DNA from 2 places in the Asticcacaulis sp. MM231 genome. Region 2 is predicted to be linked to the other one. Evidence: riboswitches for the same ligand, from Rfam matches in the RefSeq annotation. Region 2 holds a riboswitch; the other holds the start of a gene.
What was found. Region 2 has a riboswitch for S-adenosylmethionine ahead of ABQ278_RS05870 (homoserine O-succinyltransferase). Riboswitches for the same ligand answer to the same signal wherever they lie in the genome.
Positions count from the first base shown of each region.

Region 1: it holds a riboswitch for S-adenosylmethionine, as region 2 does, so the genes downstream of both, ABQ278_RS16490 (hypothetical protein) here and ABQ278_RS05870 (homoserine O-succinyltransferase) in region 2, are expected to answer to the same signal.

Region 1 is NZ_OZ075108.1:3,376,648-3,381,039, reverse strand. Features, by position in the region: gene ABQ278_RS16495 (aldehyde dehydrogenase family protein) at 217-1,650, opposite strand; gene ABQ278_RS16490 (hypothetical protein) at 1,806-2,102, opposite strand; SAM-I-IV-variant riboswitch at 2,146-2,252, opposite strand; gene ABQ278_RS16485 (DegT/DnrJ/EryC1/StrS aminotransferase family protein) at 2,421-3,581, shown strand; gene ABQ278_RS16480 (ammonium transporter) at 3,831-4,392, shown strand, end outside.
Region 2 is NZ_OZ075108.1:1,184,072-1,188,463, reverse strand. Features, by position in the region: gene ABQ278_RS05885 (DUF6968 family protein) at 1-213, shown strand, start outside; gene ABQ278_RS05880 (DMT family transporter) at 218-1,081, opposite strand; gene ABQ278_RS05875 (PLP-dependent aminotransferase family protein) at 1,191-2,591, shown strand; SAM riboswitch class I at 2,639-2,745, shown strand; gene ABQ278_RS05870 (homoserine O-succinyltransferase) at 2,816-3,799, shown strand; gene metB (cystathionine gamma-synthase) at 3,801-4,392, shown strand, end outside.

The sequences.
Region 1 (4,392 bases), 1.3 Mb from region 2:
GGTGTAATGTTGCCTTATTGGCCAGGTTTTTTAACCGTCGAGGGAATATTCTCTGATGTTTGAAAGAGATAATTGATAGTGCGAAATGTGTGGGAGAGGCAACTGTATTGGCTACTTGCTCATTCTGGTGACGCGCCGACAATTATTTTCAAAATCGAACAATAAAAAAGCGGCCCCTTTCGGAGCCGCTTTTCACTTTATCCGTGTTCGGACGGTTTAGCCGGCGAACTGATAAGCCGTCTTCACGATGGTGTAGAATTCCTTGGCGTACGCGCCTTGTTCGCGCGGGCCGAAGCTGGAACCCTTACGGCCACCGAACGGGACGTGGTAGTCAACACCGGCGGTCGGCAGATTGACCATGACCATGCCGGCTTCCGAACGGCGCTTGAAGGTTTCGGCCGACTTCAGCGACGAGGTGCAGATGCCTGCCGACAGACCGAACTCGGTGTCGTTGGCGACCTTGATGGCTTCTTCGAGATCCTTGACGCGGATGACCGAGGCGACCGGTCCGAAGACCTCTTCCTTGTTGATCGACATGTCCGGGGTGGTCTTGTCGATCAGGGTCGGGGCGTAATAGTAGCCGGGGGTGCCAAAGGTCAGGTCTTCGCCGCCGGAGAGCACCACGCCGCCTTCAGCCTTGGCCTTGGCGACCGCGTCACGGGCGATGGTGAGTTGTTCCTGCGAAGCGATCGGGCCCATCTGGACGCCGTCAGCTCTGCTGTCGCCGACCTTGATGGCCTTGGCGGCTTCGGCAAGCTTGGCGACGAACTGGTCGGCGATGCCTTCGGTGACGATGATGCGCGACGAGGCCGTGCAGCGGTGACCGGAGGAGAAGAAGGACGAGTTCAGCACCGAATTGACGGCGATGTTGAGGTCGGCGTCATCGAGCACGACGACGGGGTTCTTGCCGCCCATTTCGCACTGGACGCGCTTGCCCTTGGCCACGGCCTGATCACGGACGCGGGTGCCGGTGGGCACGGAGCCGGTGAAGGAGATGGCGTCACAGCCGTCGATCAGCAGCGGGCCGGCGACCGAGCCACGGGCGAAGACCACGTTCAGCACGCCCTTGGGCAGGCCGGCGCGGTTGAGGATGTCGGCCAGTTCCCACGCACAGGCGGGGGTCAGTTCGGCAGGCTTGCAGACAACCGTGTTGCCGAAAGCGATGGCCGGGGCCATCTTCCAGGCCGGGATGGCGATGGGGAAGTTCCACGGGCAGATCAGGCCAATGACGCCGACCGGCTCGCGGGTGATTTCCACCTTGACGCCAGGACGGACGGAATCGAGCACTTCGCCATGGGCGCGCAGGGCTTCACCGGCAAAATACTTGAAGATGTGACCGGCGCGGGTGACTTCGCCGATACCTTCCGGCAGGGTCTTGCCTTCTTCGCGCGACAACAGCGCGCCGAGTTCGGCCTTGCGGGCGAGGATTTCGGTGCCGGCGTTGTCGAGCACATCGAAGCGCTGTTGCGGCGTCGAGAACTGCCAGGTCAGATAAGCTTCCTTCGCCGCGGCGATGGCGGCCGAGACCTCGGCTTCACCCGCTGTCGAATAGGTGCCGACGATGTCGTTGGTGTCCGAAGGGTTGATGTCGTTGAAGGTCTTGTCGATGACGACCCATTCGCCGTTGATCAGATTGCCTTTAGTGGTCATGGCCGAAGCTCTCCTGAGGATGTGTGTGGCGTTATGAAGCAAGCACTGGGACGGCTCTATAGGCCGTTGTGGTAGCGCTCACAAGGGAATGTTGTGCGCCTCTATATAGTCAGACAATAGTGGTTTGTCATCGGCAGAGGCCGTAGATTTTGAAATTATACACGGCTGATCAGGTGTTCAACCTGCGCTCCGGCGACGCCGGGCAGGTGCGCCAGCCGGTCGGTCATGCGACGGGCTTCCCCGGGCGTCAAGCCGCTCACGCGAAAGCGATGCTGGTAAGCGCCACTCAGCCTATATTGCTGCAAGCGGCTTATAGCCAAACCCATGCGGCTGACTGTGCTGTCGATGTCAAAAGGAGACAGCGTGGTGAGGGAAACGATGTGGCTGAGGCTGGCGAAAACATCGCGGGCCAGATCGTCGTCGGGTTCGGTGAAGGAGACGTGCGCGTTCAAGTTTCAGGCCCATAAGCATGAAGGTCTCGAAAGGGAGGCTGGATAGATCCCGTTTCGTTGCCGGACATCGGCCGCATCGCTCTTTGAGGAGCCGCCACCTTGCCGGGGAAGGCAGGTTGGCGCGGAGGTGATCCGCTCTTGATGCTCGCTCCCTATAGCTGGCTCGCGCGTCGATATCAACTAAAATCGTATACGATGTTAAGCTTTACTGAAACCTTGGGTAATGTCTTTTGAGGTGCATTGAATCCTTGGGCGCTTTAAAGGCAACTGGCCGCTCACAACATTCAGGCGGGCGGGCAGCTTCAAGGTTCAAGTATCATGGCAATTCCGTTTATCGACCTCGGTATCCAGCGCGAACGTATCGGCGCGAAGATCGAGGAGGCTGTCCTCAAGGTGATCAAGCACGGCGCCTATATCATGGGGCCTGAGGTGCGCAGCTTCGAGGCCAATATGTCGGCCTTCGCCGGCTCGAAGCACACCCTGTCCTGCGCCAACGGCACCGATGCTATCGAGCTGATCCTTCTGGGATTGGGTGTCGGTAAGGGCGATGCCGTGTTCGTGCCGGCTTTTACCTTTGTTGCCACCGCTGAAGTCGTGCCGATGACCGGCGCCGAGCCGGTGTTCGTCGATATCCAGGCCGACACCTACAATATCGATCCGGTCAAGCTGGAAGCGTCCATCGAGGCTGTGCTAAAAGAGGGCCGCCTTAAGCCCGCCGCCATCATCGCTGTTGATCTGTTTGGTCAGCCGGCCGATTATCCGGCGCTTTCGGTCATTGCCAAAAAGTACGGCCTCCATCTGATCTGCAACTCGGCACAGGGCTTTGGCTGCACCATCGAGGGCAAGCAGCCGCTGGAATGGTGCGTGGCGACGGCGACCAGCTTCTATCCGGCCAAGCCGCTGGGCTGTTATGGTGATGGCGGCGCGGTCGCCACCAATGACGACGCCCTGATGGAGCGCTTGGTGTCGTTCCGCGTCCACGGCGGCGCCACCGCCACCGACGCGGCGACCATGAATTACACCCACGAGGCCAAGTACCTCAATGTCCGCATCGGCATGAATTCGCGCCTCGATACCATCCAGGCGGCTGTGCTGATCGAAAAACTCAACATCTTCGCCGAGGAAATCGCCCTGCGCCAGAATGTGGCGAGGCGTTATAATGAGCTGCTGGGGGGCAAGGTGATCTCGGTGCCGCACGTGAAGGAAGGTTATGTCTCGACCTGGGCGCAATACACCATCGAGCACGCCAACCGCGACGCGCTGCAGTTGCACCTGCGCGAAAAGGGCGTGCCGTCGGCGGTCTATTATCCGATTCCGCTGCATCAGCAGCCGGGCTACAGCATGTTCACCTCTGGCACCGGCGATCTGGCGGTCTCGGAGGCCAAGTCGAAGACCGTGATCAGCCTGCCGTTCAGCCCCTATCTCGATGCGGCCACACAGGATGAGATCGTCGCGGCCGTGTTGTCGTTTGAGGGCTGAAAAGCAAACTGACGCGATTCTTGAGCAACATGACGGTCGGGCGCGGTATTTTGCCATGGGGTCGGAAAATTTCTCAAAATGAGTTGGCTTTGCGGAAAAATTTGTCTTTTAATCGCGGCAATCTTCCGCTATGGACAAAAAATACCCTCGATCTCGCGTGTGCACACACATGGATGAAAAGTCCGTGCGCTGAAAAACGGTGTGCTGCGTAAAGAGCCGGGCTTTGCAATACTAAGAGGCTAAAACCATATGGCGATATTACAGGTCAGTGCAGCGGCGGCAACGGCAGAGGCGGCGAAGCCCGTACTGCTGGCGCATCAGGCTGTGCTCGATCTCAGCGCCGGCGATACCGCCTGGATGCTGGTCGCCACCTGCCTCGTGCTGTTCATGACCCTGCCGGGGCTGGCGCTGTTTTACGGCGGCATGGTGCGCAAGAAGAACCTGCTCTCGACGCTCGCCCAATCGGTCGCCACCTCGGTGATCGCCTCGGTGATCTGGATCTTCATCGGCTACAGCTTCGCGTTTGGCGTCGGCGGTGGTGATGCGGCCAGCTTCATCAACAAGTTCATCGGCGGTTTTGATGTCGCCCTGCTGAATGGCGTCAAGCCTGACACGGCCTATAGCGCCGCGCCGCACCTGCCGGAATATCTCTGGGTCGCCTATCAGATGACCTTCGCCATCATCACGCCGGCCCTGATCGCCGGTGCGATCGCCGAGCGCATGAAGTTTTCCGCGTTTGTGCTGTTTGTCGCCCTGTGGAGCGTGCTGGTCTATGCGCCGGTCTGTCACTGGGTGTGGGGCGGTGGTTTCC
Region 2 (4,392 bases):
ATGTTCTGCTGGTATCAGATGGGTGACGGAAGCCTTCAGCGCGTCCCAGGCGTGGACCCGTTAGGCGCTCTTTTTACGGCCATGAGGGCCATAGAGATGCACCTTAGCTACATCCGGAAAAATACGGATAAAGAGCTTCATTGGAAAGGCGCGCTGCCTGAAGGCGAACTTGGCTTACCCACCTTCTATCCAAACGACGAAAAAAAGGATTGAAAGATCAAGACGCGAACCGCTTCGCCCCTGCCACGCAGGCCACGATGGCGATCATCACCCCAACCACAGCCCCTCCGATCGGCTCTTTCAGCAGACACGCCGCCAGTATCAGCGCCAGAAACGGCTGCAACAGTTGCAACTGACCCACAGCCGCGATCCCACCCATGGCCAGTCCGCGATACCAGAACATGAAACCGATCAGCATGGAAAACAGCGAGACATAGCCAAGGCTCAACCAGGCGGGCCAACCGATCACCGAAAAATCGGCCGGCTGTGTCATCAATCCCAGCACCAGCATGACCGGCGAGGCCACCAGCAGCGCCCAGCAGATGACCTGCCAGCCGCCCAGCCGGCGCGATAGCCGCGCGCCCTCGGCATAGCCGAAACCGCACACGGCGATAGCGGCCAGCATCAGCAGATCCCCCACCGGCGATACCGCGAAGCCTTGCGTCAGGGCGTAGATCACGATGCAGGAGCCACCTAAGCCCGAAAACAGCCAGAACAATCGCGGCGGATGCTTTTCGCCCAGCAGACTGGCGCACACCGCCGTCGAGATCGGCAGCAGACCGGTGAAGACGATCGAATGGACCGAATTGATGTGTTGCAGCGCCATGGCCGACAGCAGCGGAAAACCGACCACCACGCCCAGCGCCACCAGAATAAGCGACACAAGATCGCGCTTTTCCGGTCGCGCCGCACGGAACACCACCAGACAGACAGCCGCCAGCATGGCCGCGATCACCGCCCGCGCACTGGTCAGGAACAGAGGCGACATCACCTGCACCGCCACCTTCGTGGCCGGCAATGAGCCGCTAAAAGCCAGTATACCCAGCCCGCCATTGATCCATCCGATTGTCTTCTTATCCATCACAGCCTCACTGATACGAACCGGCTCTATGCAAAAGAAAGACTGGCCTTAACAGGCAAGGTCCAGTAAAATTTCATCAAACCGTTATGGTACGGAGACCAGTACAGTTATGAGCGCAACCGCCACCCTGACCACGCACGTCATGGACCAGATCCGTGACCGCATCACGCGCCAGCAATTGTCGCAAGGGTCGCGCCTGCCCTCGATCCGTGCCATGGCGGAGGCGCAGAAGGTCTCGAAATCCACCGTAGTCGAAGCCTATGACCGTCTGCTGGCCGAAGGCGTGATCGCCGCGCGGCGCGGTTCCGGCTTTTTCGTCGCCGCTTCTCACGCGCCTCTGGCCCTGGCTGACATAGGTCCGAAGCTAGATCTTCAGGTCGATCCTTTGTGGGTCTCGCGGCAATCCCTGGAAACCGAGACAGATTACCTCAAGCCTGGATGCGGCTGGCTGCCGGCGTCCTGGATGCCCGAGGATGACATCCGCCGATCTTTGCGCACACTTGCGCGCAGCAGCGCCACCAACCTCACCGAATACGCCACGCCGCTGGGCTATGCCTCCTTGCGGCAGTTGCTGTCCCGCCGTCTGTCCGAACACGGCATCGAAGCCGCGCCCGCTCAAATCATGGTGACCGGCTCTGGCACCCAGTCGATCGATCTGGTGTGCCGTTTCCTGCTCAGCCCCGGCGATACGGTGTTGGTCGACGATCCCTGCTATTTTAACTTTCTCGCCCTTCTGCGTGCTCACCGCGTCACCGTCGTGGGCGTGCCGGTAACGCCGAGCGGCCCCGACATCAATGCCTTCGCCGACGCCCTGATCACGCACAAACCACGCCTCTACATCACCAACAGCGCCCTGCATAACCCGACCGGCGCCACGCTTTCGCCTGTAACCGCCCATCGCCTGCTCAGGCTGGCGCAGGCGCACGACCTGCTGATTATCGAGGACGATATCTACGCCGATTTCGAGCATACGCCGGCGCCGCGCCTTGCGGCTTTCGACGGCCTTGAACGCGTCATTCATATCGGCAGTTTTTCCAAAACCCTCTCCGCCGCCGTGCGCTGCGGCTTCATCGCTGCGAAGCCTGAGTGGATCGCGCCACTGATCGATCTGAAAATCGCCACCACCTTCAGCCATGAACCTCTGGCGGCAGAACTGATCTACCACCTGCTAAGCAGCGGCCACTACCGTAAGCATATCGCCGATGTACGTGAAAAACTGGCGGTGCTGCGCCCGGTCGTGGCCGGCAAACTGGCGAAGATCGGTATACAGCCATGGCATATGCCGCAGGCCGGCATGTTGCTGTGGTGCCAGTTGCCGGAGGAGATCGATGCGTCCGAAGTGGCGCGGCTGGCACTGACTGAAAAGGTGGTTTTGGCGCCGGGCAATGCCTTCAGCCTGTCGCAGGGCGCGCGCAGCTTTATGCGGTTCAACATCGCCCAGATGCAGGACGCGCGCGTCTATGATACGCTTGAGCGGGCCATGAGCGAAAGCCATTCACTCACCTCTTGACGAAACTGACCTCTTGACGAAACTGGGGTTTTTCCGCATAAGCGAACCACTCATCGAGACCAGCCGAGGGAAAGGCCCGACGACGCTGGGGCAACCGCCAGATTTCTGGTATGGTGCCAACTCCTACAGGGCTCATTTCCCTGACAGATGAGACGGAAGCCCAACGCCCATGAGGCGTATTTTCCCGTCTGGTCCGGTGAGATTTTGTAGCGACCGGACACACCATGAATGCCCTAAATTTCAACGCGCCTGATCTGATCGGGACCGATATCACCGCCCCCCTGCCCGCTGATTTTCGCCTGCAAAGCGGCATGAAGCTCGAACAGGAAGATGTGGTGGCGCGGCTCTATGGCCCGAAGGATGCGCCCGTGGTTGTGGCCGCCGGCGGCATCTCGGCCGGTCGCGTGCTGTTCGCCAAGGAAGACGCTACCGATACCGCGCCCGGCTGGTGGGAAGGCGTCGCCGGCCCCGGCGAAGCGCTCGATCTGAACTGTTATCGCGTGCTATCCATCGAGTTCGCGCCGCGCCTGCCGGCCTCGCATATCTACACCATCACCACCCATGATCAGGCCAGGCTGGTGAAACTGCTGCTCGACCAGATCCATGTTGATAAGATCTATAGCTTCATCGGCGCTTCTTATGGCGCCATGATCGGCCTGGCCTTCGCCGAACTCTATCCCGATGCGGTCGAGCGCCTGTGCGTTATCTCGGCGGCGCACCGCGCACACCCCATGGCCACCGCCTTCCGCGGGCTGCAACGCCGCCTGTTGAAATTCGGCGCCGAAAACGGCAAGCCGGCCGAAGGGATTTCGCTGGCCCGCCAACTGGCCATGACGACCTATCGCTCAGACGCCGAATTTTCCGAGCGTTTCGACGGTCCGCCGCCCGCCATCGCCGGCGACAACTATGTTGTCTGCCAGTACCTGCGCGCCCGTGGCGACGCCTATTCCGCCACCGACGTCAACCGCTGGATCTCGATGTCGGACAGCCTCGACCGTCACCGCGTCGATCCGTCGAAGATCAAGGCCAAGGTGTTTCTTGCCGCCGTGCCGACCGACCGACTGGTGCCCTATGGCGACATGAAGCTGCTGGCGGAAACCCTGGCCGACAGCGTCTTCATCGACTTTCCCTCACTTTATGGCCACGATGCTTTCCTCAAGGAAATCAAACTCGTGTCTGATATCGTTCGCACCTCACTAGAAGTATAAAATGTCCAAAGACTATCTCAAAGACGCCAAGCTCGGCACCAAGGTCATCAATATCGGCATCGATTCCGATCCGGCGCATGGCGCGGTCATGCCGCCGATCTACCTGACGACCAACTACACCTTCGAGGGCTTCGGCAAGAAGCGTTCATATGACTATGCCCGCTCCGGCAACCCGACGCGCGAAATCATCGCCGAGGTCATCGCCGAGTTGGAAGGCGGCGTCGGCGCGGTCATGGTCGCCTCCGGTCTGGCAGCGCTCGATCTGCTGTGGCAAGATCTGCCCGGCAATAAGCGCGTTGTCGTGCCGCATGATTGCTACGGCGGCACCCAGCGCCTGCTCAATGCCCGCGCCAAACAAGGCCTGATCGATCTGGTCTATGTCGATCAGGGCGATGACGCGGCTATCGAAGCCGCCCTTTCCGAGCCAACCGCCCTGCTCCTCCTTGAAACGCCGTCCAACCCCTTGATGCGTCTGATCGATCTAGAAAAGCTTATCGCTATGGGCCACAAGGCTGGGGCGAAAGTGGCGGTCGATAACACCTTCCTGTCGCCCGCCCTGCAAAACCCGATCAAGTTCGGCGCCGATTTCGTTG